2 regions of the Streptomyces sp. NPDC021622 genome follow, and region 2 is predicted to be linked to the other one. Evidence: riboswitches for the same ligand, from Rfam matches in the RefSeq annotation. Region 2 holds a riboswitch; the other holds the start of a gene.
The links. A riboswitch is a leader RNA that binds a small molecule or an ion and turns the genes downstream of it on or off. The one in region 2 is predicted to bind glycine.

Region 1: it holds a riboswitch for glycine, as region 2 does, so the genes downstream of both, gcvP (aminomethyl-transferring glycine dehydrogenase) here and gcvT (glycine cleavage system aminomethyltransferase GcvT) in region 2, are expected to answer to the same signal.

What each region holds. Positions count from the first base shown of each region.
Region 1 covers NZ_JBFACK010000034.1:5,542-16,572, reverse strand. Annotated here, with positions in the region: gene AB0G47_RS40465 (MerR family transcriptional regulator) at 1-447, shown strand, start outside; gene AB0G47_RS40460 (DNA polymerase IV) at 519-1,919, shown strand; gene AB0G47_RS40455 (PRC-barrel domain-containing protein) at 2,198-2,566, opposite strand; glycine riboswitch at 2,710-2,809, shown strand; gene gcvP (aminomethyl-transferring glycine dehydrogenase) at 3,009-5,897, shown strand; gene AB0G47_RS40445 (DUF5999 family protein) at 6,000-6,206, opposite strand; gene AB0G47_RS40440 (hypothetical protein) at 6,515-7,099, opposite strand; gene AB0G47_RS40435 (glutamate--cysteine ligase) at 7,587-9,104, shown strand; gene AB0G47_RS40430 (substrate-binding and VWA domain-containing protein) at 9,117-10,889, opposite strand.
Region 2 covers NZ_JBFACK010000012.1:237,852-248,882, reverse strand. Annotated here, with positions in the region: gene AB0G47_RS24765 (EF-hand domain-containing protein) at 68-280, opposite strand; gene AB0G47_RS24760 (L-serine ammonia-lyase) at 650-2,020, opposite strand; gene glyA (serine hydroxymethyltransferase) at 2,208-3,470, opposite strand; gene gcvH (glycine cleavage system protein GcvH) at 3,491-3,868, opposite strand; gene gcvT (glycine cleavage system aminomethyltransferase GcvT) at 3,950-5,074, opposite strand; glycine riboswitch at 5,222-5,339, opposite strand; gene AB0G47_RS24740 (AAA family ATPase) at 5,481-6,167, shown strand; gene AB0G47_RS24735 (enhanced serine sensitivity protein SseB) at 6,255-7,067, shown strand; gene AB0G47_RS24730 (enhanced serine sensitivity protein SseB C-terminal domain-containing protein) at 7,259-8,032, shown strand; gene AB0G47_RS24725 (ABC transporter permease) at 8,366-9,370, shown strand; gene AB0G47_RS24720 (ABC transporter substrate-binding protein) at 9,475-11,031, shown strand, end outside.

The DNA.
Region 1 (11,031 bases), on a different contig from region 2:
ATCACGTATCGACAGCTCGACTACTGGGCCCGTACGGGGCTCGTCGAGCCCAGTGTGCGGTCCGCGGGCGGGTCGGGGACCCAGCGGCTCTACAGCTTCCGGGACGTCGTCGTCCTGAAGATCGTGAAGCGGTTCCTGGACACCGGGGTGTCCCTGCAGAACATCCGGACCACGGTCCAGCATCTGCGCGACCGCGGTTTCCGGGATCTGGAGCGGATGACGCTCATGAGCGACGGCGCGACGGTCTACGAGTGCACGTCGCCCGACGAGGTCCACGATCTGCTCCAGGGTGGTCAGGGGGTCTTCGGGATCGCCGTGGGCGTCGTGTGGCGGGACGTGGAGGCGGCGCTCTCGCAGCTGCACGGGGAGCGCATCGACACCGGGGAGACGCTGCTGCGTCAGAACCCCGCCGACGAGCTCGCGCGGCGGCGCAACCGGGCCGTGTGAGGCGGTTGCATCATCGCCGGCGGGGTGGCGGTTTCGGGGCGTTGTCAGTGGCGTAGGGCAGCATCAGAGGTGTGAGAACCGCGCCCACGATTCTGCATCTCGACATGGATGCCTTCTACGCGTCTGCCGAGCAGGCCGCGAAGCCGAGTCTGCGCGGGAAGGCCGTGGTGGTGGGCGGGCTCGGGCCGCGGGGTGTGGTGGCCACGGCTTCGTACGAGGCGCGGAAGCTCGGTGTGCACTCGGCGATGCCCATGGGGCAGGCGCGTCGCCTCGCGCCGAACGCCGCCTATCTGGTGCCGCGCTTCGGCCTCTACCGGGAGATCAGCGAGCAGGTGATGGCGCTGCTGCGTGAGCTGTCGCCGCTGGTGGAGCCGCTCAGTCTGGACGAGGCCTTTGTCGACCTGGAGGCGGGCGGCGTGGCCGACGACCAGGCGTCGGCGCTGGCCGTGGGGGAGCGGTTGCGTGCCGACATCAAGACGGTGACGGGACTTGCGGGGTCGGTCGGGCTCGCCGCGTCCAAGATGCTGGCGAAGATCGCCTCGGAGGAGGCCAAGCCCGATGGTCTGCGGCTGATAGTTCCGGGGACCGAGCGGGAGCTGCTCGCGCCGATGTCCGTGCGGACGCTGCCCGGGGTCGGTCCTGCCACCGGGGACCATCTGCGGCGGGGCGGGATCACGACGGTCGGGGAGATCGCTGAGGCGGGCGAGGACGAGCTCGTACGGCTGCTCGGGAAGTCGCACGGGAGCGCGCTGTACGCGATGGCGCAGGCGCGGGACGAGCGGCCCGTAGTGGCGGAGCGGGAGTCCAAGTCGGTCAGTGTCGAGGACACGTATGACGTGGACATTCACGACCGGGTGCGGGTCAGGGGCGAGGTGGCGCGGCTCGCCGACCGGTGTGTGGAGCGGTTGCGGGCTGCCGGGCACTCGGGGCGGACCATCGTGCTGAAGGTGCGGCGGTTCGACTTCTCGACGCTGACGCGGTCCGAGACGCTGCGGGGGCCCACGGACGACCCTGGGGTGGTGCGGGAGGCTGCCGCGCGGTTGCTGGAGTCCGTGGACACCACGGGGGGTGTGCGGCTCCTTGGCGTGGGGGTCACGGGGCTTGCGGACTACACGCAGGAGGATCTCTTCGCGCAGGCTCGGGCCGACGGGCTTGAGCGGGGGGAGGGCGAGGCTGCGGGAGCCGTGACTGAGGTCGAGGGTGCGGGGGAGGCCGAGGAGGCGTCCGTCGAGGAGGTGGCGCTCGGCGCGCGGCGGTGGGCCGCGGGGCACGATGTGCGGCATGCCGTGTACGGGTGTGGGTGGGTGCAGGGGAGTGGGCTTGGGCGGGTGACGGTGCGGTTTGAGACTCCGGGGTCGGCGCCGGGGCGGGTGCGGACGTTTCGGGTCGATGATCCGGAGCTTGTTCCCGCGGAGCCGTTGCCGCTGGTGGCTCCGCCGGGGGGCCGTGCTGGGCCTTCGCCCTTGGCGTAGCGGTGCTCGGCAGTGGGCGTTGTGCCCACCCTTCCCCAAGCTCTCGGCTCCGCTCGAGCAGGGGAGACCCCACTCGCCCTGCGGAACGCCTGCCCACAACGAGGGCGGGCGGTCGGGCGAGCCGGGGGGGGAGCGCCTGCTCACAACGAGGGCGGGCAGACGGGTTAGCCGCGGGAGCGCCTGACCACAGCGAGGGCGGGCGGGTTAGCCGGGGGAGCGCCTGACCACAGCGAGGGCGGGCGGTCGGGGGAGCGTTGCGTACCGGGGAGGGCGCGGCGTCAGGGGTTTTCGTCTGCGGTTTTGCCGAAGTCCTGGTCGGGGGGTGGTGGGGGTGCGATGTCCAGGCCGTAGTGGTGGTAGAGCTGGAGTTCCTGTTCGGGGGAGAGGTGGCGGCCTACGCCGAAGTCGGGGGCGTCCTTGATCAGGGAGCGTTCGAAGGGGATGCGCAGGGTGCCCTCTCCCGTGACCTCGCTGGGTTCCAGGGGGACGAAGGCGTCACGGCTGAACAGGCCCGTGCGTATCGCGGCCCACTCCGGGGCGCCGGTGGCATCGTCGAGGTAGACCTCGTCGATCGTGCCGATCTTGGCCCCGTCCCGGTCGAACGCCTTGCGGCCGATCAGGTTGCGCGGATCGATGTCGGTCTGCACAGGCCCTCCAACTGGTCGCAGTTTGTCGAAATGGCGCGTAACCAATCATTATTCGCTTGTCATCACTACGAAAGAGCACATCGGGGCGGGCGGCCACTCGAGGGATCGGGCGCGGTCCTCGCTGGTACGCTGGCGGTGGCTGCTGACCCCGTGCGGGAGAGCTCTCCGGGAGGTGATTCCGGAGGCGCCGAAGGAGCAAATCCTCCCCGGAATCTCTCAGGCACCCTGTACCGCACGGACGAGGTCACTCTGGAAAGCAGGGCGGGCGTCGGGCGGGCACGTTCGAGACCCTTCCTCACCGACGGTGAAAGCAGATCTGTCCATGGGCGGGTCTGTGAAGCTCTCAGGTTGAGATGACAGAGGGGGAGGCCGTCCGGGCACCCGCGCCGTGGTGCCCCTCGCAGGTCGCGTCAGACCAGCGTCAGACCAGGAGGCCTCCGCAATGACCGCCACCCCTCGCATCCCGCTCTCACAGCTTGAGCAGGGCATTCCCTTCGAGCAGCGGCACATCGGCCCCGATGCCGAGGCATGCGCCAAGATGCTCGCGCAGGTCGGTTACGGCTCGCTCGACGAGCTGACCGCCGCCGCGGTGCCGGATGTGATCAAGAACGCCGAGGCGCTGAATCTGCCCGGGGCGCGCACCGAGGCCGAGGTCCTGGCCGAGCTGCGCTCGCTGGCCGATCGGAATCAGGTGCTCGATTCCATGATCGGGCTCGGCTACTACGGGACCTTCACGCCGCCCGTCATCCTGCGGAACGTCATGGAGAACCCTGCTTGGTACACGGCTTACACGCCGTACCAGCCCGAGATCTCCCAGGGGCGGCTCGAGGCGCTGCTCAACTTCCAGACCGTCGTCGCCGAGCTGACCGGACTGCCCACCTCCGGTGCCTCCCTGCTCGACGAGGGGACCGCCGCTGCCGAGGCCATGGCCCTTTCGCGGCGCATGAGCAAGGTCAAGGACGGCGTTTTTGTTGTTGACGCCGACGCGCTGCCGCAGACCATCGCCGTCATTCAGACCCGTGCCGAGCCGACCGGCGTCGAGATCGTCGTCGCCGATCTGAGCGAGGGCATCCCGGCCGAGGTCGCCGAGCGCGGTGTCGTCGGCGTACTGATCCAGTACCCGGGCGCCTCCGGTGTCGTACGCGACATCAAGCCGGTCATCGAGCAGGCGCACGAGCTGGGGGCCGTGGTCTCCGTCGCGGCCGATCTGCTCGCCCTGACGCTGCTCACCTCGCCCGGTGAGCTCGGTGCGGACATCGCGGTCGGCACGACGCAGCGGTTCGGTGTGCCGATGGGCTTCGGCGGGCCGCACGCCGGATACATGGCGGTGCGCGAGAAGTTCGCCCGCAGCCTGCCGGGCCGGCTCGTCGGTGTCTCCGTCGACGCCGACGGCAACAAGGCCTACCGGCTCGCGCTGCAGACCCGTGAGCAGCACATCCGCCGTGAGAAGGCGACCAGCAACATCTGTACGGCACAGGTGCTGCTCGCCGTCATGGCCGGGATGTACGCGGTCTACCACGGGCCCGAGGGTCTCAAGTCCATCGCGCGGCGCACCCACCGCTACGCGACGCTGCTGGCCGCCGGCCTCACCGCGGGCGGGGTCGATGTCGTGCACGGCGCGTACTTCGACACGCTGACCGTGCGGGTGCCCGGCAAGGCCGAGGAGCTTGTCTCCGCGGCCCGCGAGGGTGGCGTCAACGTCCACCAGGTCGACGCCGACCACGTCTCGCTGGCCTGCGACGAGACCACCACGCGCAAGCAGCTGACCGCGATCTGGACCGCGTTCGGGGTCGAGGCGGACATCGAGGCGCTCGACGCGGCGACCGATGACACCCTGCCCGCCGGTCTGCTGCGCTCCGACGAGTACCTGACGCACCCGGTCTTCCACCAGTACCGCTCCGAGACCGCGATGCTGCGCTACCTGCGCAAGCTGGCCGACCGCGACTACGCGCTCGACCGCGGCATGATCCCGCTGGGCTCCTGCACCATGAAGCTCAACGCGACCACCGAGATGGAGCCGGTCACCTGGCCCGAGTTCGGGCAGCTGCACCCCTTCGCGCCCGCCCAGCAGGCGCAGGGCTACCTCACGCTCATCCGTGAGCTGGAGGAGCGGCTCGCCGAGGTCACCGGGTACGACAAGGTCTCGCTGCAGCCCAACGCCGGTTCGCAGGGCGAGCTGGCGGGTCTCCTCGCGGTCCGTGGCTACCACCGGGCCAACGGCGACGAGCAGCGCACCGTCTGCCTCATCCCGTCCTCCGCGCACGGCACCAACGCCGCGAGCGCCGTGATGGCCGGCATGAAGGTCGTCGTCGTGAAGACCGCCGACGACGGCGAGATCGACGTCGACGACCTGCGCGCCAAGATCGAGAAGCACCGCGACGAGCTGTCCGTCCTGATGATCACGTACCCGTCGACGCACGGTGTCTTCGAGGAGCACGTCGCCGACATCTGCGCGGAGGTGCACGAGGCCGGCGGGCAGGTGTACGTCGACGGCGCCAACCTCAACGCGCTGGTGGGCCTTGCCAAGCCGGGGCACTTCGGCGGCGACGTCTCGCACCTGAACCTGCACAAGACCTTCTGCATCCCGCACGGCGGCGGCGGTCCCGGCGTCGGCCCGGTCGGTGTGCGTGAGCACCTCGCGCCGTACCTGCCCAACCACCCGATGCAGCCCGCCGCGGGTCCCGAGACGGGTGTCGGACCGATTTCCGCCGCGCCGTGGGGCTCCGCGGGCATCCTGCCGATCTCCTGGGCGTACGTACGTCTCATGGGCGGCGAGGGGCTCAAGCGCGCCACGCAGGTCGCGGTGCTCTCCGCGAACTACATCGCCAAGCGGCTCGAGCCGCACTTCCCGGTGCTCTACACCGGCCCCGGCGACCTCGTCGCGCACGAGTGCATCATCGACCTGCGGCCGCTGAGCAAGGAGACGGGCGTCAGCGTCGACGACATCGCCAAGCGGCTCATCGACTACGGCTTCCACGCGCCGACCATGTCGTTCCCGGTCGCAGGGACGCTGATGATCGAGCCGACGGAGAGCGAGGACCTGGTCGAGATCGACCGGTTCTGCGAGGCGATGATCGCCATTCGCGCGGAGATCGAGAAGGTCGGCGGCGGCGAGTGGTCCGCCGACGACAACCCGCTGCGCAACGCGCCGCACACCGCGGCCGCGCTGAGCGGCGAGTGGGAGCACGGCTACAGCCGTGAGGAGGCCGTCTTCCCGGCCGGTGTCGTCGCGGCCGACAAGTACTGGCCGCCGGTGCGCCGCATCGACCAGGCGTACGGCGACCGGAACCTGGTCTGCTCCTGCCCGCCGCTGGATGCGTACGAGGACTGATGCGCGAGGACTGATTCACGGTCCAGCACATGCGTCGGGGCCGGTCCGGAGATTGCTTCTCCGGGTCGGCCCCTTCGTTGTCCGTGCCGTGGTGCCGCCGCGTCAGGCGGCCGTCATGATCTCGTCGGTGCCCAGCGGTCGGTGCGGGGCGATGATCTGGCCGTCCGGCAGCAGCTCACCGGTGTCCTCGAAGAGCAGGACGCCGTTGCACAGCAGGCTCCAGCCCTGCTCGGGGTGGCTCGCCGTGAGGAGCGCGGCTTCCCGGTCGGCGGAGTCGGCTGTCGGGCACGGTGGTTGGTGCTGGCACATGGAAGGGTTCTTTCGCTGCGATGTGATGGCTGTGACGTCTGTCCTGCGGCTCGATGCGGTGTTCATGACCGCCCCCCGTGTATTAGTCGGTCCGATCCCAGTGTTGCCCTACGGGCGCCAATCCGCAGGGATTTAACGGCAGCGCTCCTTACTGCTTAATGACGTATCACCCGCCCGGACGGTTCAGCCCAACTGCACTGTCTCTTCGGGTGGTTCGGGGTGGTCATACCTGGCTAGTCCGTATGGGCAGCGGGCAGCGCCGTGCCCCGCGGCCGGTCGGGCGGCGGGGCACGGGAGGTGCGGCGGCCTCAGGCGGGTGAGCCGAGCAGCGGCGCGGGGGTCAGTCGGTGGGTGAGGACCTTGAGCAGTTCGGCGGCGTGGTGCGGGCGGTGGGCCGCGATGCCGGGTGGCGCGGGCGCCAGGGGTACGAGGATGTCGGTGGCCGAGAGATGGCCGGCCGCGCCGTCGGCCGTGCAGTCGCCGTGCAGCCAGAGCGTGAGCATGTAGAGCTCGGGCACGGACAACAGGCGTGGCTGGTACGGCAGGGGCATCTTCTCGGCGTGGCGCAGGGCGCGCTCGGTGGCCGCGATGTACGGGCCCTCGAAGAAGTGCGAGAACGTCCACCCGTCAGGCGTGAGCATCGTGTCGGCCGCGGCGACAGCTCGCTCGCCGCAGCGGATCAGGAAACGCCACCCCGCGAGCCGGGTGGGTGTGCTGCCCGACGGGGTGATCCGGTCCAGGACGTGGACGGGCAGCGGAAGTTCGGGGGTCACCGGTCCCTGGGCGGCGCGCAGGGACGGGGTTCGGGCTTCGCGTACGGCGGTGGGTGAACCGAGAGCCGCGAGGACGCTGCGCAGGGCGGGCGCGGGAGCCGGGGGGACTTGCAGCGGCATGGTGGGTCGCCTCTCTCATTCGACAGGCACGGTGGATCGAGGGCAGGTGCGGACGACGCTGTCTGCTCTGGGGCCAGAGGGGCGGGGGCAGGGGGACCGCGAGCGCCAACTCTCTGCCTCGTTTGCGGAGTTTATACGACACGTGTTCAGACGGTGTTTCGTCTAACCGCGCCCAATATTGCTCGCAAGTCGATTGTCGGTCGCCCTTTCGCGGGATTCCTCCCGATTCTGGATGTGGGCGCCCCTTCTGACCTCGGCTCACTTCCGTGACGCGGACGGCCGATTCTCGTCGGTGTTTTTCACCAGACACGGGTGCGGCGATTTTCTGGTGTGTGTCATGCCGCGCGAATGTGCCGTGTGACGACGCTTGTCGAGCGTACTGGGACGGGGGCATGTGCGGGGCGTTATCGATCACATTGCAGGGCATCATCCTCCGAGACGCAGCGGCCGGATCATTGGCTGCCCATCCGAGGAGGGGACGCTTGCGATGGGGGAGAAGGTCGTGGCAGGAACGTTTGACCTGTCCGAGCGGAACCGGTACCGAAGCAAGCTCAGGGAGTGTCTCGCGGGACTGCGGAGGCTGTTGGACGAGGAGCGGTTCGACCGGCCCAAGAATCTGATGGGCGTGGAGATCGAGTTGAATCTCGCGGGGCCCGACGGGATGCCGAGAATGATGAATGCGCAAGTTCTCGAGCGCATCGCGAGCCGCGACTTCCAGACGGAACTCGGAATGTTCAATCTTGAAGTCAATATCGCCCCGCACCGATTGGGCGGCCGCGTTCTCGACCGCCTCGCCGAAGAGCTGCGCACGGGCCTCGCCTATGCCCACCGTAAAGCGAACGAGGTGAACGCCGGCATCGTCATGATCGGCATTCTGCCGACCCTCGGCCACCACGATCTGGTCCATGGGAACCTCTCCGACGTCGACCGCTACGTCCTGCTGAACGACCAGATCGTGGCGGCACGCGGCGAGGAGTTCACGCTGGACATCACCGGCGTCGAGCGGCTGACCTGCACGTCCACGTCGATAGCGCCCGAAGCGGCGTGCACCTCCGTGCAGTTGCACCTCCAGGTCACCCCGGGGCGGTTCGCCGATGTGTGGAACGCGGCGCAGTGTGTGGCCGCCGCGCAGATCGCCGTGGGCGCCAACGCGCCGTTCCTGTTCGGCCGCGAGCTGTGGCGCGAGTCCCGGCCGCCGCTGTTCCTGCAGTCCACGGACACCCGGCCGCCCGAACTGCAGGCGCAGGGCGTTCGGCCGCGTACCTGGTTCGGGGAGCGCTGGATCTCGGACGCGTACGAACTCTTCGAGGAGAACCTGCGGTACTTTCCGGCGCTCCTTCCCCTCATGGACGACGAGGACCCGCTGGAGGTGCTCGACGACGGCCGTGTGCCGAGCCTTGCCGAACTCGTCCTGCACAACGGCACCGTCTACCGCTGGAACCGCCCCGTGTACGGCATCGCCGACGGCGTCCCGCATCTGCGCGTGGAGAACCGCGTCCTGCCCGCCGGCCCCACCGTCACCGACGTCATCGCCAACGCCGCCTTCTACTACGGCCTCGTACGGGCCCTGGCCGAGGAGACGCGGCCGGTGTGGACCCGGCTGCCCTTCGAGGCCGCGGCCGACAACTTCGACACCGCGTGCCGGCACGGCATCGAGGCCCGTCTGAAGTGGCCGCGGCGCGGCAGATACGGCGGGATCGTCGAGGTGCCCGCGGTCTCGCTGGTCCGTGACGAACTGCTGCCGCTGGCCGCCGCCGGGCTGGACGCATGGGGTGTGGAGCCCGCCGACCGCGACTTCTACCTGGGAGTGATCGAGGAGCGGTGCAGGCGGCGGGTGAACGGGGCGTCCTGGCAGGCGGCGACGTACCACCAGGCACTGGAGACCGGGCTCGAACGTGAGGCCGCGCTCGCCGCCACCACCCGTCGCTACGCCGAGCTGATGCACTCGGGGGACCCGGTGCACACCTGGCCGGTGGGGCTGCCGGAACCCGCCGTCCTCAGCTGAGGGGCCGGGGGTTCAGCCCTGGCTGCCCGCCTCCATGATGGCCTTGAGGATGACCGCGTGGATCTGTGCCGGGTCGTCGACCTGGTGCCCCGATCCGCCGGTCGCCTCCGCGATCTGTTTGACCTCTTCCTTGTCCGCGTTCGGGCCGACGGCGATCGCGATGAGCGGCACCCGGCGCTTGGGGTCGGTGAGCTCCTGCAGCTGGGAGATGAGGCTGCTGCGCGAGATGGAGCCGGGGTCCTGGTTGGCGCCGTCGGTGAGCACCACCAGTGCGTTGAACTTGCCGCTCGCGTACGTCGACGTCGCCTCCTTGTACGCGGCCAGCGTCGTGTCGTACAGACCGGTCGCACCGCCCGGTATGGGCTCCAGATCGCTGAACGCCTCGGAGATCTTGTCCCGTTGGGTGCCGTCGCCCTTGCGGTCGCCGAGCCGCTCGGTCGGCACGAGCCTGCGGTAGTCGCGCTCGCCGTCGAGCCCGGTGGCGAACTCCCAGAGCCCGATCTCGTCCTCGTCGGTGAACCCCGCGAGCGCCTGCAGGAGCGAGGACTTGGTGACCTCCATCCGGGTCTGCTCGCGGCCCGGCACCCACTCGCTCATGGAGTCCGACACGTCGACTACCGTGCTGAGCCGGGCACTTTGGACCGTGATCGTCCACATGCCGAGCGTCTCCTGGAGCTGCTTGTCCGACGGCGGCTCGGCCGCCTCGTCCGTGTACGGCTGCGGAGTGCGGCCGCCGGCGGCCGTGACGAGCTTCTCCGACACCTGCTCGGGGTCGGTCCTGAAGCCGTTCTTCTCCAGGATCGCGCGCCCGTCGTCGTCGCTGAACAGCGTCATGAAGCGCAGGGCCGCCCGGCTCTGGTCCGTGGAGAGACGGTCCTCCTCGACCAGCGTGTAGGGGTAGTCGAGGCGTGGTGAGCCGTCCTTCGGATAGAACATGTCGAGGCTGTTCTCCTCGCCCGCCGACGCGTTGTGCCGGAAAGCGGCCTGCTCGGAGAGGATCAGCGCCTGATTGCGGCGCGGGTTGCCCTGCTCGGTGCCCGAGCCGTCGCGGGCCAGCGTGTCCAGGAGCTGGCCGTCGCTGTCGGCGGTCCGCGCGGACAGCGCCTTGGCCATGCCGGCCGCCTGGGTGTCGCCCTCCGCGCCCCCCGACTTCTTCGCCGACGCGCTCAGTTTGGCGAGGGCCAGCAGTCCGGTGGCGCTGCGCGCCGGGTCGGCGGCGCCGAGCCGCAGCTTGTCGCCCTTCATCGCGGCGCCGGCCAACTCCGGCCAGGCGTACGTCTTCTTGGGCCATCCAAGGGACTCGGCGGCGGACGGCACCATGGCCATGCCGACCGGCGACGACGCGATGTTCCCCGCGGGGACCACCTTGGTCTGCTTGCCGCCGAGCCCGACGCGCTGCACCCACAGGTCGGAGTCCGGCACCCATACGTCGTACTCCGGATCGCCCTTGCCCGCCCGGAGTTCGTCGGCCACCTTGTACGAATCGCGGGCCGTGACGCGTACGTCGATGCAGTGCCCGTCGGACATGACCTGGTTCTCGCGGGCGTCGTCGGCGGCCGCGCGCAGCGCGGGGGAGATGTCCGGTGCGGCGACGACATTCAGCCGGACCGTGTCGTCGCTGCACGATCCGCCGAAGGAGAGCAGGTCGCTGCGGACGGCGAACGCGGTGCCCGCGGCGACCGCCAGGACGAGCGCCGTCGCGATGGCCACGGTGCGGCCGCGGCTGCGCGGTCGTGGGTCGGGTGCGACCGTTCCGTGCTCATCGGGCAAGCTGTGACGTCCCATGGCGGTGGTGCCCCTCCTTGAGTGATGAAGCAAGGAAAGAGGGGGTGGCATGACCGCAATCGGCGTCCGTCCCCCTCGGCCTGTCGCGCACGATCTTCGTAACTTCTTTCGAGACCCTAGCGGGGCGCGGGTGAGGATGAGG
Region 2 (11,031 bases):
CTGAACATGACGATGGGGCCCGGAGCGCTTCCGCGCTCCGGGCCCCATCGCCGTCATCCGTCGACGCCTACTTGTTCAGGCTCGCCCAGAACTCGTCGAAGGAGAGGCGCTTGTCCGCGTCGGTGTCCTTCGTGCCGATCACGGCCTCGGCCACCGTCTCGGTGACGTAGAAGTCCCCCATCTGCGCCATGGCCGACTTCCACTCGGCCGCCGTGATGAAGCCGTCGCCGTCCGCGTCGAACCGCTCGAACGTCTTGCGCGCTTCCTCGATGTCCGCCACCGGATCCACCCCTTCTTGGTGCACTACTGAGACGGCTCAGGGTATCGGCCGTCGCATGCCCCGATCACAGGGAGTACGCCCATGGCCAGCAGTACCTCCCGACCGTTGCGACGCGGCCGGGTTTCGATTCGGTCCGCGATTTTCCCGGTGACCTCTTGACGCGGGCCATATTGGGAGGAAACTGGTCATTACACCAGAAATCCGGAGAGTCGCACCGTCGGTGGAGACGTCTACCGAGAAGAGATTCCCGCAGGCTCTGGCCAGGCCCCCGAAGCCCCTCGCTACCGGAGCCTCAGCGACGACTGAGGCAGATGGCAACGGTGAGGACTCCGGGGACTGTTTTGTGCGGCGGAGCGCCCCGTCGAGCCCTCAGCACTCGATGATGTTCACCGCGAGCCCGCCCCGAGCGGTCTCCTTGTACTTGACGCTCATGTCGGCCCCGGTCTCCTTCATGGTCTTGATGACCTTGTCGAGGGACACCTTGTGGCTGCCGTCGCCGCGCATCGCCATCTTCGCGGCGGTCACGGCCTTCACCGCCGCCATGCCGTTGCGCTCGATGCAGGGGATCTGGACGAGGCCGCCGACGGGGTCGCAGGTCAGGCCGAGGTTGTGCTCCATGCCGATCTCCGCGGCGTTCTCGACCTGCTCGGGGGAGCCGCCGAGGACCTCGGCGAGCGCGCCCGCCGCCATCGAGCAGGCGGAGCCGACCTCGCCCTGGCAGCCGACCTCGGCGCCGGAGATCGAGGCGTTCTCCTTGAAGAGCATGCCGATCGCGCCGGCCGCGAGCATGAAGCGGACCACGCCGTCCTCGTCGGCGCCGGGCACGAAGTTCATGTAGTAGTGCAGGACCGCCGGGATGATGCCCGCGGCGCCGTTCGTCGGGGCGGTCACGACCCGGCCGCCCGCCGCGTTCTCCTCGTTCACGGCCATCGCGTAGAGCGTGATCCACTCCATGGCGAGGGCCAGCGGGTCGCCCTCGGAGCGGAGTTTGCGGGCCGAATTGGCCGCGCGGCGGCGGACCTTCAGGCCGCCCGGCAGGATGCCCTCGCGGGACATGCCGCGGGACACGCACGACTGCATGACACCCCAGATGTCGAGCAGCCCCGAGCGGATCTCCTCCTCGGTGCGCCAGGCCTTCTCGTTCTCCAGCATCAGCGCGGAGATGGAAAGGCCGGTCTCGCGGGTGAGCCGCAGCAGCTCGTCACCCGTGCGGAAGGGGTGCTTAAGCACCGTGTCGTCCAGCACGATCGGGTTCTCGCCCGCGACCGCGTCCTCGTCGACGACGAAGCCGCCGCCCACCGAGTAGTACGTCTTCTCCAGGAGGAGGGTGCCTTCACGGTCGTACGCGAAGATCGTCATGCCGTTGGCGTGGTACGGCAGGGCCTTGCGGCGGTGCAGGATCAGGTCGTCGTCGAAGTCGAAGGCGATCTCGTGCATGCCGAGCAGGTTGAGGCGGCCGGTGGTCTTGATCTGCTCGACCCGGTCGTCGGCGGTCTCCACGTCCACCGAGCGGGGGGACTCGCCCTCGAGGCCGAGGAGCACCGCCTTGGGGGTGCCGTGCCCGTGGCCGGTCGCGCCGAGCGAGCCGAACAGCTCGGAGCGTATGGAGGTGGTGTGGGCCATCAGGCCCTCGTTCTTCAGGCGGCTCGCGAAGATGCGGGCCGCGCGCATCGGGCCCACCGTGTGGGAGCTTGACGGGCCGATGCCGATCGAGAACAGGTCGAAGACCGAGAGGGCCACGGGAACTCCAAGGGTGGTTGGTAGACGCCGTTGTCTGCCGGGGTGACGCAGAAGAACAAGGCGGTGCAGGAAGTACGAGTACGGTCACGCGGTGCGGGGCACCGCGCACACTGTCCTCACTGTCCAGTGTGCGGGGTGCCCCGATGTTTCGTACGTACGAACAAAAGCGTACGCAAAGGGTACGAAACTACTTCAGGCCGGGGTACAGCGGGTGCTTGTCGGCCAGCGCGGTCACGCGGCCCTTGAGGGCCTCCGCGTCGAAGCCCGGCTTCAGGGTCTCGGCGATGATGTCGGCGACCTCACGGAAGTCGTCCTCCTGGAAGCCACGGGTCGCGAGCGCCGGCGTACCGATCCGCAGACCCGAAGTGACCATCGGGGGGCGCGGGTCGTTCGGGATCGCGTTGCGGTTGACCGTGATGCCGACCTCGTGGAGACGGTCCTCGGCCTGCTGGCCGTCCAGGTCGGAGTTGCGCAGGTCCACCAGGACCAGGTGCACATCCGTGCCGCCGGACAGGACGGAGACGCCGTGCTCGGTGACGTCGTCCTGCACCAGGCGCTCGGCCAGGATGCGGGCGCCGTCCAGGGTGCGCTGCTGGCGCTCCTTGAACTCCTCCGAGGCCGCGACCTTGAAGGAGACGGCCTTGGCGGCGATCACGTGCTCCAGGGGGCCGCCCTGGAAGCCGGGGAAGACCGCGGAGTTCAGCTTCTTCGCGAACTCCTTGCTGCGGGCCAGGATGATGCCGCCGCGCGGGCCGCCGAGCGTCTTGTGCGTGGTGGAGGTCACCACGTCCGCGAACGGCACCGGGTTGGGGTGCAGACCGGCGGCGACGAGCCCGGCGAAGTGCGCCATGTCGACCCACAGGTACGCGCCGACCTCGTCGGCGATCCGGCGGAACTCGGCGAAGTCGAGCTGGCGCGGGTAGGCGGACCAGCCCGCGATGATCACCTTCGGGCGGTTCTCCTTGGCCAGGCGCTCGACCTCGGCCATGTCGACCAGACCGGCCTCGTCGACGTGGTACGCGACCACGTTGAACTGCTTGCCGGAGAAGTTCAGGCGCATGCCGTGGGTGAGGTGGCCGCCGTGCGCCAGGTCCAGGCCGAGGATCGTGTCGCCGGGCTTGGCGATCGCGAAGAGGGCGGCCTGGTTGGCGGAGGCGCCGGAGTGCGGCTGGACGTTGGCGTACTCGGCGCCGAACAGGTCCTTGACCCGGTCGATCGCGATCTGCTCGGTGACGTCGACGTGCTCACAGCCGCCGTAGTAGCGGCGGCCGGGGTAGCCCTCGGCGTACTTGTTGGTGAGGACCGTGCCCTGGGCCTCCATGACGGCGACCGGAGCGAAGTTCTCCGAGGCGATCATTTCCAGGGTGGACTGCTGGCGGTGGAGCTCGGCGTCGACGGCGGCGGCGACGTCCGGGTCCAGCTCGTGGAGAGGGGTGTTGAGAAGCGACATCAGGTGGTCCCTAAGGGTCTTTAGTTGCCTGCGAGCTCGGTGTACTGGTCCGCGGAGAGCAGGTCCTCCGGCTCCTCCGCGATGCGCACCTTGAACAGCCAGCCGCCCTCGAAGGGCGCGGAGTTCACCAGCGACGGGTCTTCCACGACGTCCTGGTTCGACTCGACGACCTCACCGGTCACCGGCGAGTACAGGTCGCTGACGGACTTCGTCGACTCGAGCTCACCGCAGGTCTCGCCCGCGGTCACGCTGTCGCCGACCGCCGGGAGCTGGGCGAAGACGACGTCACCGAGCGCGTTGGCCGCGTGCTCGGTGATGCCGATGGTGGCCACACCGTCCTCGGCGGGCGAGAGCCACTCGTGCTCCTTGCTGTAACGAAGCTGCTGGGGGTTGCTCATGACCTGAATTCTCCTGTACGCGGATGGGTGCTGCGGAACGAGAAAGATGTGCGTGACGTCACTGCCGACGCCCGCGGGGGGTCACTTCTGGCGCTTGTAGAACGGCAGCGCCACGACCTCGTAGGGCTCGTGCGTGCCGCGGATGTCCACGCCGACACCCTCGGTGCCGGGCGCCGCGTGCGCGGCGTCGACGTACGCGATGGCGATCGGCTTGCCGAGCGTCGGGGACGGGGCGCCGGAGGTGACCTCGCCGATGACCTTGCCGTCGGCGACCACGGAGAAGCCGGCGCGCGGTACGCGGCGACCCGAAGCGATCAGGCCGACCAGCTTGCGCGGGGGAGCGGTCTCGGCGCGCTCGGCGGCGGCCGCGAGCGCCTCGCGTCCCACGAAGTTCTCGGACATCGAGGTCTTCTCGAACTTCACGACCCGGCCGAGGCCCGCGTCGAACGGCGTCAGCTCGGCGGTCAACTCGTGCCCGTACAGCGGCATGCCCGCCTCCAGACGCAGCGTGTCACGGCAGGAGAGGCCGGCCGGGACCATGCCGACGGGCGTGCCCGCCTCCATCAGCGCGCCCCACAGCTTCTCCGCATCACCGGGGGCGACGAAGAGCTCGAAGCCGTCCTCGCCGGTGTAGCCGGTGCGGGCGATCAGCGCGGGCACGCCCGCGACCGTGCCGGGCAGGCCCGCGTAGTACTTCAGGCCGTCCAGGTCGGCGTCCGTGAGGGACTTCAGGATGCCGGGGGACTCGGGACCCTGGACGGCGAGCAGCGCGTACGCGTCGCGGTCGTCGCGGACCTCGGCGTCGAACTCCTCGACGCGGTTGCTCAGCTCGTTAAGCACGTTCTGGGCGTTGGAGGCATTGGCGACGACCATGTACTCGGCCTCGGCCAGGCGGTACACGATCAGGTCGTCGAGGATGCCGCCGTCCTGGTCGACGATCATCGTGTAGCGGGCGCGGCCGACACCGACGGAGCCGATGTTGCCGACCAGCGAGAAGTTCAGGAAGTCCACGGCCTCCGGGCCGGTGACGGTGATCTCGCCCATGTGGGAGAGGTCGAAGAGACCGGCCTTGGTGCGGACGGCGATGTGCTCTTCGCGCTCGCTGCCGTACCGCAGCGGCATGTCCCAGCCCGCGAAGTCGGTCATGGTCGCGCCGAGCGCCCGATGCACCGCATCGAGGGCTGTCAGACGGGGGGCGGTACTCATACGTAGAACTCCCAGGGCATGACGGGCGAGGTAGATCCTCCCCATCTGTCATCGGAACCTGAGAGGTTCACCACGACCCGTACGTATGGGGGGTCATGACTTGCACCTTGGGTGGAGCCGCCGTGGCGGCCCGCTTTTCAGATGTGCCTCGCCCGCGCGGTACGGGGCCTGAGAGATTCAAGGGAGGGACTTGCTCCTTCGGCGCCCCGGTGTGTCGTACGAAGTGTCGGACGACGGTGACCGGGAACTCTCCCGCGCGGATTCAAGCGGCCTGTATGGAGTTTGCGGGCACATCATTGCACGGGGCTCCGTCACAGGGCAGTGCCAGTCCAGTAATGCCCTTGTGCCGCATTACCTTCTCTTTACACTTGCCGGGGAAGCTGCGGTAAGCAGGTACGTGACCGCTATGGGGAGGCTGATCACGGTGCGCAGGACCAGTGTCTACGCGACCAACACAGGGGTGGCCCTGCCCAAGCAGGAAGCCGCCGCCATCAGGGAGAGCTGTGGCCCCCTGCCCGCGGCCGTCGTCCGGGACCTGAGGCAGCGGATGGGCCACAGCCCGCACCGGCTTACCTTCGGCGGCGGCGATCTGATCGTCGTCTCCGGGCTGCCGGGCAGCGGAAAGTCCACGCTGATGCGCAGAGCCGTCGCGGGCCCGCGCATCGACTCGCAGGACACCCGCGACCGCTGGGCCGGCCGCATGCCGCGCTTCCTTCCGTACGCGGTCTACCGCCCCCTGGTCCGCATCGCGCACTACGCGGGCCTGCGCCGGGCCCTGCGCTCCGGCGAGGGAGTCGTCGTGCACGACTGCGGCACCCAGGCCTGGGTGCGCCGCTGGCTGGCCAGGGAAGCGGCACGGCGGGGCACGACCCTGCATCTGCTGCTGCTCGACGTGCCACCGGAGACGGCCGTCGAGGGGCAGCTCGCGCGCGGCCGCGGCGTCTCGCGGTACGCCTTCGCGCGCCACCGCAGAACGGTCGGCCGGCTCGTCGGCGCCGCCGAGCGGGGCGATCTGCCGCGCGGCGTCGGCTCGGCGCTGCTGCTCGACCGGACGGCGGCGGGCGCGCTGCGGGCGATCGGCTTCGGAGACTGAGGGACTGAGGGGACCGACCCGCGCGCGGTGGCGTGCCGCGTTAGGGTTCGAGCCGCAGGCAGAGCGGGACGAGCAGGGGTAAGACAGATGGACATTCCGGCGCAGGCGCACGCCCATCCGTACGGAGGATGGCCGGGCAATGAACTCGAAGAGGTGCTCGCGGCGGCCCTCGGCACCGGCGGCGGTCCTCAGACAAGCACAGCCTCCGCGGGGGCCCGGATCGTCGAGGTCCTCGGCCGCAGCCACATCTGGGTCCCGCTGCCGAACGGCGGCGACGGTGCCGGCGGCACGCTCGACCTGCCCACGCTGGAGATCGAGGGCCAGGCATACGTGCCCGTCTTCAGCTCCGAGCAGCAGTTCCAGCAGGTCACCGGCGGCCGGATGAGCTGCACCGTGGCGCCCGCCGTGGAGTTCGCGCGCGGACTGCCCCCGCAGCTCGGCATCGCGGTCAACCCGGACGGCACCGTCGGCGTGCCGCTGCCGCCGCCCGCCGTCGCCGAGCTCTGCCGGGCGGGACGCACCCCGCTGGACGGCCCCGCGAGCGGCGGCCGCGTCCGTCTCTTCGAGCCGGACTGGCAGCAGGACCCGGTGGACTTCCTGTCCGCCGCGGCCCGTGAGTTCGAGGCCACCGGAGTGGTGCTGAGTGCCCGCCGCTGCCTGGCCAGCGTCGAGGGCGACGACCCCTCCCTGTTCATCGGCGTCGAACTGTCCTCCTGGGAGGGCGACGCCCGTGACCTGCCGATGGCGGCCGTGGGCCGTGCGCTCGGCCTGGTCCCGGTGCCCTGGCCGGTGAACCTGGTGCTGCTCGACGTGGCCCAGGACCCGGTGGGCGACTGGCTGCGCGCAAGGGTGCGGCCCTTCTTCGGGCAGAGCCACCAGCACGAGCACGGACGTGTGTAGAGATACGAGCACGGAGGTGTGGAGAGACATGCGCACCGGCGGGTGTGACCACGCCGTACGTCAAGTCGGTGTCAGGATCGCCGCTTAAGCTGGTTTCATGACCCGGGCGGGTTACGGCCGTGCCGGCCGGGTCCGTTGCGGATCATTCGGATCATCGGGGTCGTCGGGTCATCGCGAAGGGGCGGTTAAGGGTGAGTGCGTCGGGCACGGCTGCGGCCGGGCAGGTCGAGCACATGCTGCGCCAGGTGACGCCGGGGCGCTACGACGCCTACGAGGCGCTCCTGCGGGCGCTCGCCGCCGACCAGGTGTGGATGCTGCTCTGGCACGGCCAGGCCGGATCCCCCGACGCCCAGTACGGAAACATGGAGGTCGAGGGCCTCGGCTACGCGCCGTGTGTGACCTCCGCCCAGGAGCTCTCCGCCAGCGGCTGGAACCGCTCGTACGAAGTGGTCGCAGGTGTCGACATCGCCCGCACCCTCTACCCCGACCAGTATGGCCTCTGGCTCAACCCGCACGCCCCCGGCGGCGGCGTCGGCATCCCCTGGCTGGATCTGCGCCGTATCGCATCGGGCCTCGACCTGCTGCCCGCGGGGCCGCTGCGGCTCACCGAGCCGGCCATCGAGATCCCGCAGTTCTACGCCCTGCTCACGCAGAACGCGCACCGCACCCCGGCGGTCCGCGCACTGCGCCGCGCCTGGGTGCAGCCCGCGCTCGGCGCCCCGTATCTGGCCATCGGTCTCGATGTGTACGACACGTCGCCGCCCTCGGTCGACGCCGTGCGCGCGATGATGCAGCAGTCGATCGCCGCCGTGCCCGACGGCCTGCCCGTGTCGACGGTCGCGATGTCCGACGCGTACGACCCGGTCGCCATGTGGCTGCGCGCCAACGCCAGGCCGTTCTACGACCGCGAGGCCCAGGCGGCCCCGGCCCCCGCGGGCGGCTACGGCTACCCCGCGCAGTACTGAACCAGGTCCTGAAACCGGCCACCGCGGCTCATATACCTGGCCTGACCGCCACAATGTCCGTTCTGATGGCGGAGGGGCTCTATGGGCCCCTGTGACTCCTTGCACCCCAACTGCCCCGCGTTCGCCCCTCGTTCACCCGAGTCCGGATAACGGAACACTCCGATCAGCATCACGGTTGCGCATCCTTTCCCCAACAAGGCTGGTAACAGATCGTGGCCCCGATGAAGACTCCCGCACCAGGGGCGGTTCGCCCCTGTGTACGACGGACTGATCACGTCGCTACAGCGGCAAGTGCGGGCCGGTCACCACCGGTTGAGAGGGGTCCCTGCCACGATGACGGCACCATTGCATGACACACCTGCGGACGCGGACCCGACCGAGGACGTCGCCCCCGCAGCTGGTGCAGGGGTGAAGAAGGTCGAGGGGCGGTCCCTCAAGCAGATCGCCTGGAACCGCCTGAAGCGGGACAAGGTCGCCCTGGCCGGCGGCATCACCGTGCTCGTCCTGGTCCTGGTCGCCGTCTTCGCGCCCCTGATCGTCTCCCTGCTGGGCCACCCGCCCAACGAGTTCCATCAGGAAGAGCTCGAAGACCTCACGAACCTGCCCAAGGGCGCCTTCGGCGGCATGAGCTGGGACTTCCTCTTCGGAGTGGAGCCCAACAAGGGCCGTGACGTCTTCAGCCGGATCGTCTACGGAGCGCGGATCTCGCTCCTCGTGGCGTTCCTCGCGGCCGTGGTCGCCGTGGTGCTCGGCACCTTCTTCGGCATCATCGCCGGCTACTTCGGCGGCTGGATCGACGCCCTGATCAGCCGGGTCATGGACGTGCTGCTCGCCTTCCCGCAGCTGCTCTTCGTGATCTCCCTGGTCTCGGTCCTCCCCGACGACCTGCTCGGGCTCACCGGCAGCGGCGTACGCATCGCCGTACTGATCCTGGTGATCGGCTTCTTCGGCTGGCCCTACGTCGGTCGCATCGTGAGAGGCCAGACCCTCTCGCTGCGCGAACGCGAGTACGTGGAGGCGGCCCGCAGCCTCGGCGGCGGTCAACGGCACATCCTCTTCAAGGAGTTGCTGCCGAACCTGGTCGCACCGATCACGGTGTACGCGACGCTCATGATCCCCACCAACATCCTCACCGAAGCGGCGCTGAGCTTCCTCGGCGCGGGTGTGCGTCCGCCCACCGCCTCCTGGGGCGGCATGCTCCGGGACGCGCTGGCGACGTACGAGCACGACCCGATGTTCATGGTCTTCCCAGGCCTGGCGATCTTTGTGACCGTGCTCGCCTTCAACCTCTTCGGTGACGGGCTGCGCGACGCCCTGGACCCCAAGGGAACTCGGTAAACAGCTCCAACTGGCTTGCCCCTGCCGCAGCGTCAGGTGGCTCTTCCCATGGTTCTCAAGGCAGTCAAACGCCAAAGGACCACGAATCTCGGAGGATGCGAGAAATGCCCACAGGTTCCTCTCAACGACGGCTCACCGCTGGCGCGGCCCTCGTCGTAGCGGCGCTGGTGACCACCACGGCGTGCGGCGGCGGCAGCGACGACGAAGACAGCAAGGGCGCCGGCTACAACGCGGCCATCGGCAAGGTCGCCAACAAGTCGACGAAGGCGGGCGGCACGCTCAAGTTCGTCGCCAAGCAGGACCTCGACTCGGCCGACCCGCAGCGCGCCTACTACGGCATGACGTGGGACTTCATGCGGTACTACACCCGCACGCTGATCACGTACGACACCAAGCCGGGTGCCGCGTCCAACAAGCTCGTCCCCGACCTCGCCGAGTCCACGGCGAAGATCAGCGACGACGGCAAGACCTACACGTACAAGCTGCGTGATGGTCTGACGTGGGAGGACGGCTCCAAGCTGACCTCCAAGGACATCAAGTACGGCATCGAGCGCATCTGGGCGACCAAGGTCATCACCGGTGGTCCCGCGTACCTGAAGACGACGCTTGACCCCAAGGGCGAGTACAAGGGCCCCTACGAGGACAAGTCGAAGGACAAGCTGGGTCTGAAGGCGATCGAGACGCCGGACGACAACACCATCATCTTCAAGCTGCCCAAGAAGAACGGCGACTTCGAGCAGATGCTCGCGATGCCGTCGGGCACCCCGGTGAAGCAGTCCGAGGACACCGGCGCCAAGTACACCCAGCGCCCGTTCTCCTCCGGTCCGTACAAGTTCCAGAACTACAGCGCCGGCAAGAGCATCACGCTGGTCCGCAACAAGAACTGGAAGAAGTCGTCGGACCCGGTCCGTCCCGCGCTGCCGGACAAGATCACGGTCACCATCTCGGCGAACCTCGAAGAGAACGACAAGCGCCTGATGGAAGGCGACTACGACATCGACATGAATGGCACCGGCATGACCCAGTCGGGTCGTACCAGCGCCATGACCGACCACAAGGACAATGTCGACAACATGCAGACGGACTTCGTCCGTTACGTCGCCCTGGTGACCAAGACGAAGCCGTTCGACAACGAGAACTGCCGCAAGGCCGTCTTCTACGCCACGGACTTCGCGGGCCTGCAGAAGACCCGTGGCGGTGAGATCGCCGCCGGTGAGATCGCCACCAGCGTCTTCCCGAAGTCCATCAAGGGCAACGACGACTACGACCCGTACGGGATCCTGAAGCGCAAGGGCAAGCCGGACGCCACCGCGGCCAAGGCCGAGCTCAAGAAGTGCGGCAAGCCCAGCGGCTTCGACACCAAGATCTCGGCCCGCACCAACCAGCCGGGCGAGGTGGACGCCGCCACGGCGCTCCAGGAGCAGCTGAAGAAGGTCGGCATCAACGCCGAGGTCGACCAGATCGACGGCGCCGACTCCTCCAGCATCACCGGTTCCCCCTCGGTGGTGAAGAAGCGCGGCATCGGCATGACGATGGCGGGCTGGGGTCCGGACTTCCCGACCGGCCAGGGCTACGCGCAGCCGCTGTTCGACAGCCGCTTCATCGCTGAGAACGGCAACTACAACGAGTCGCAGATCGAAGAGCCGAAGATCGACAAGTAC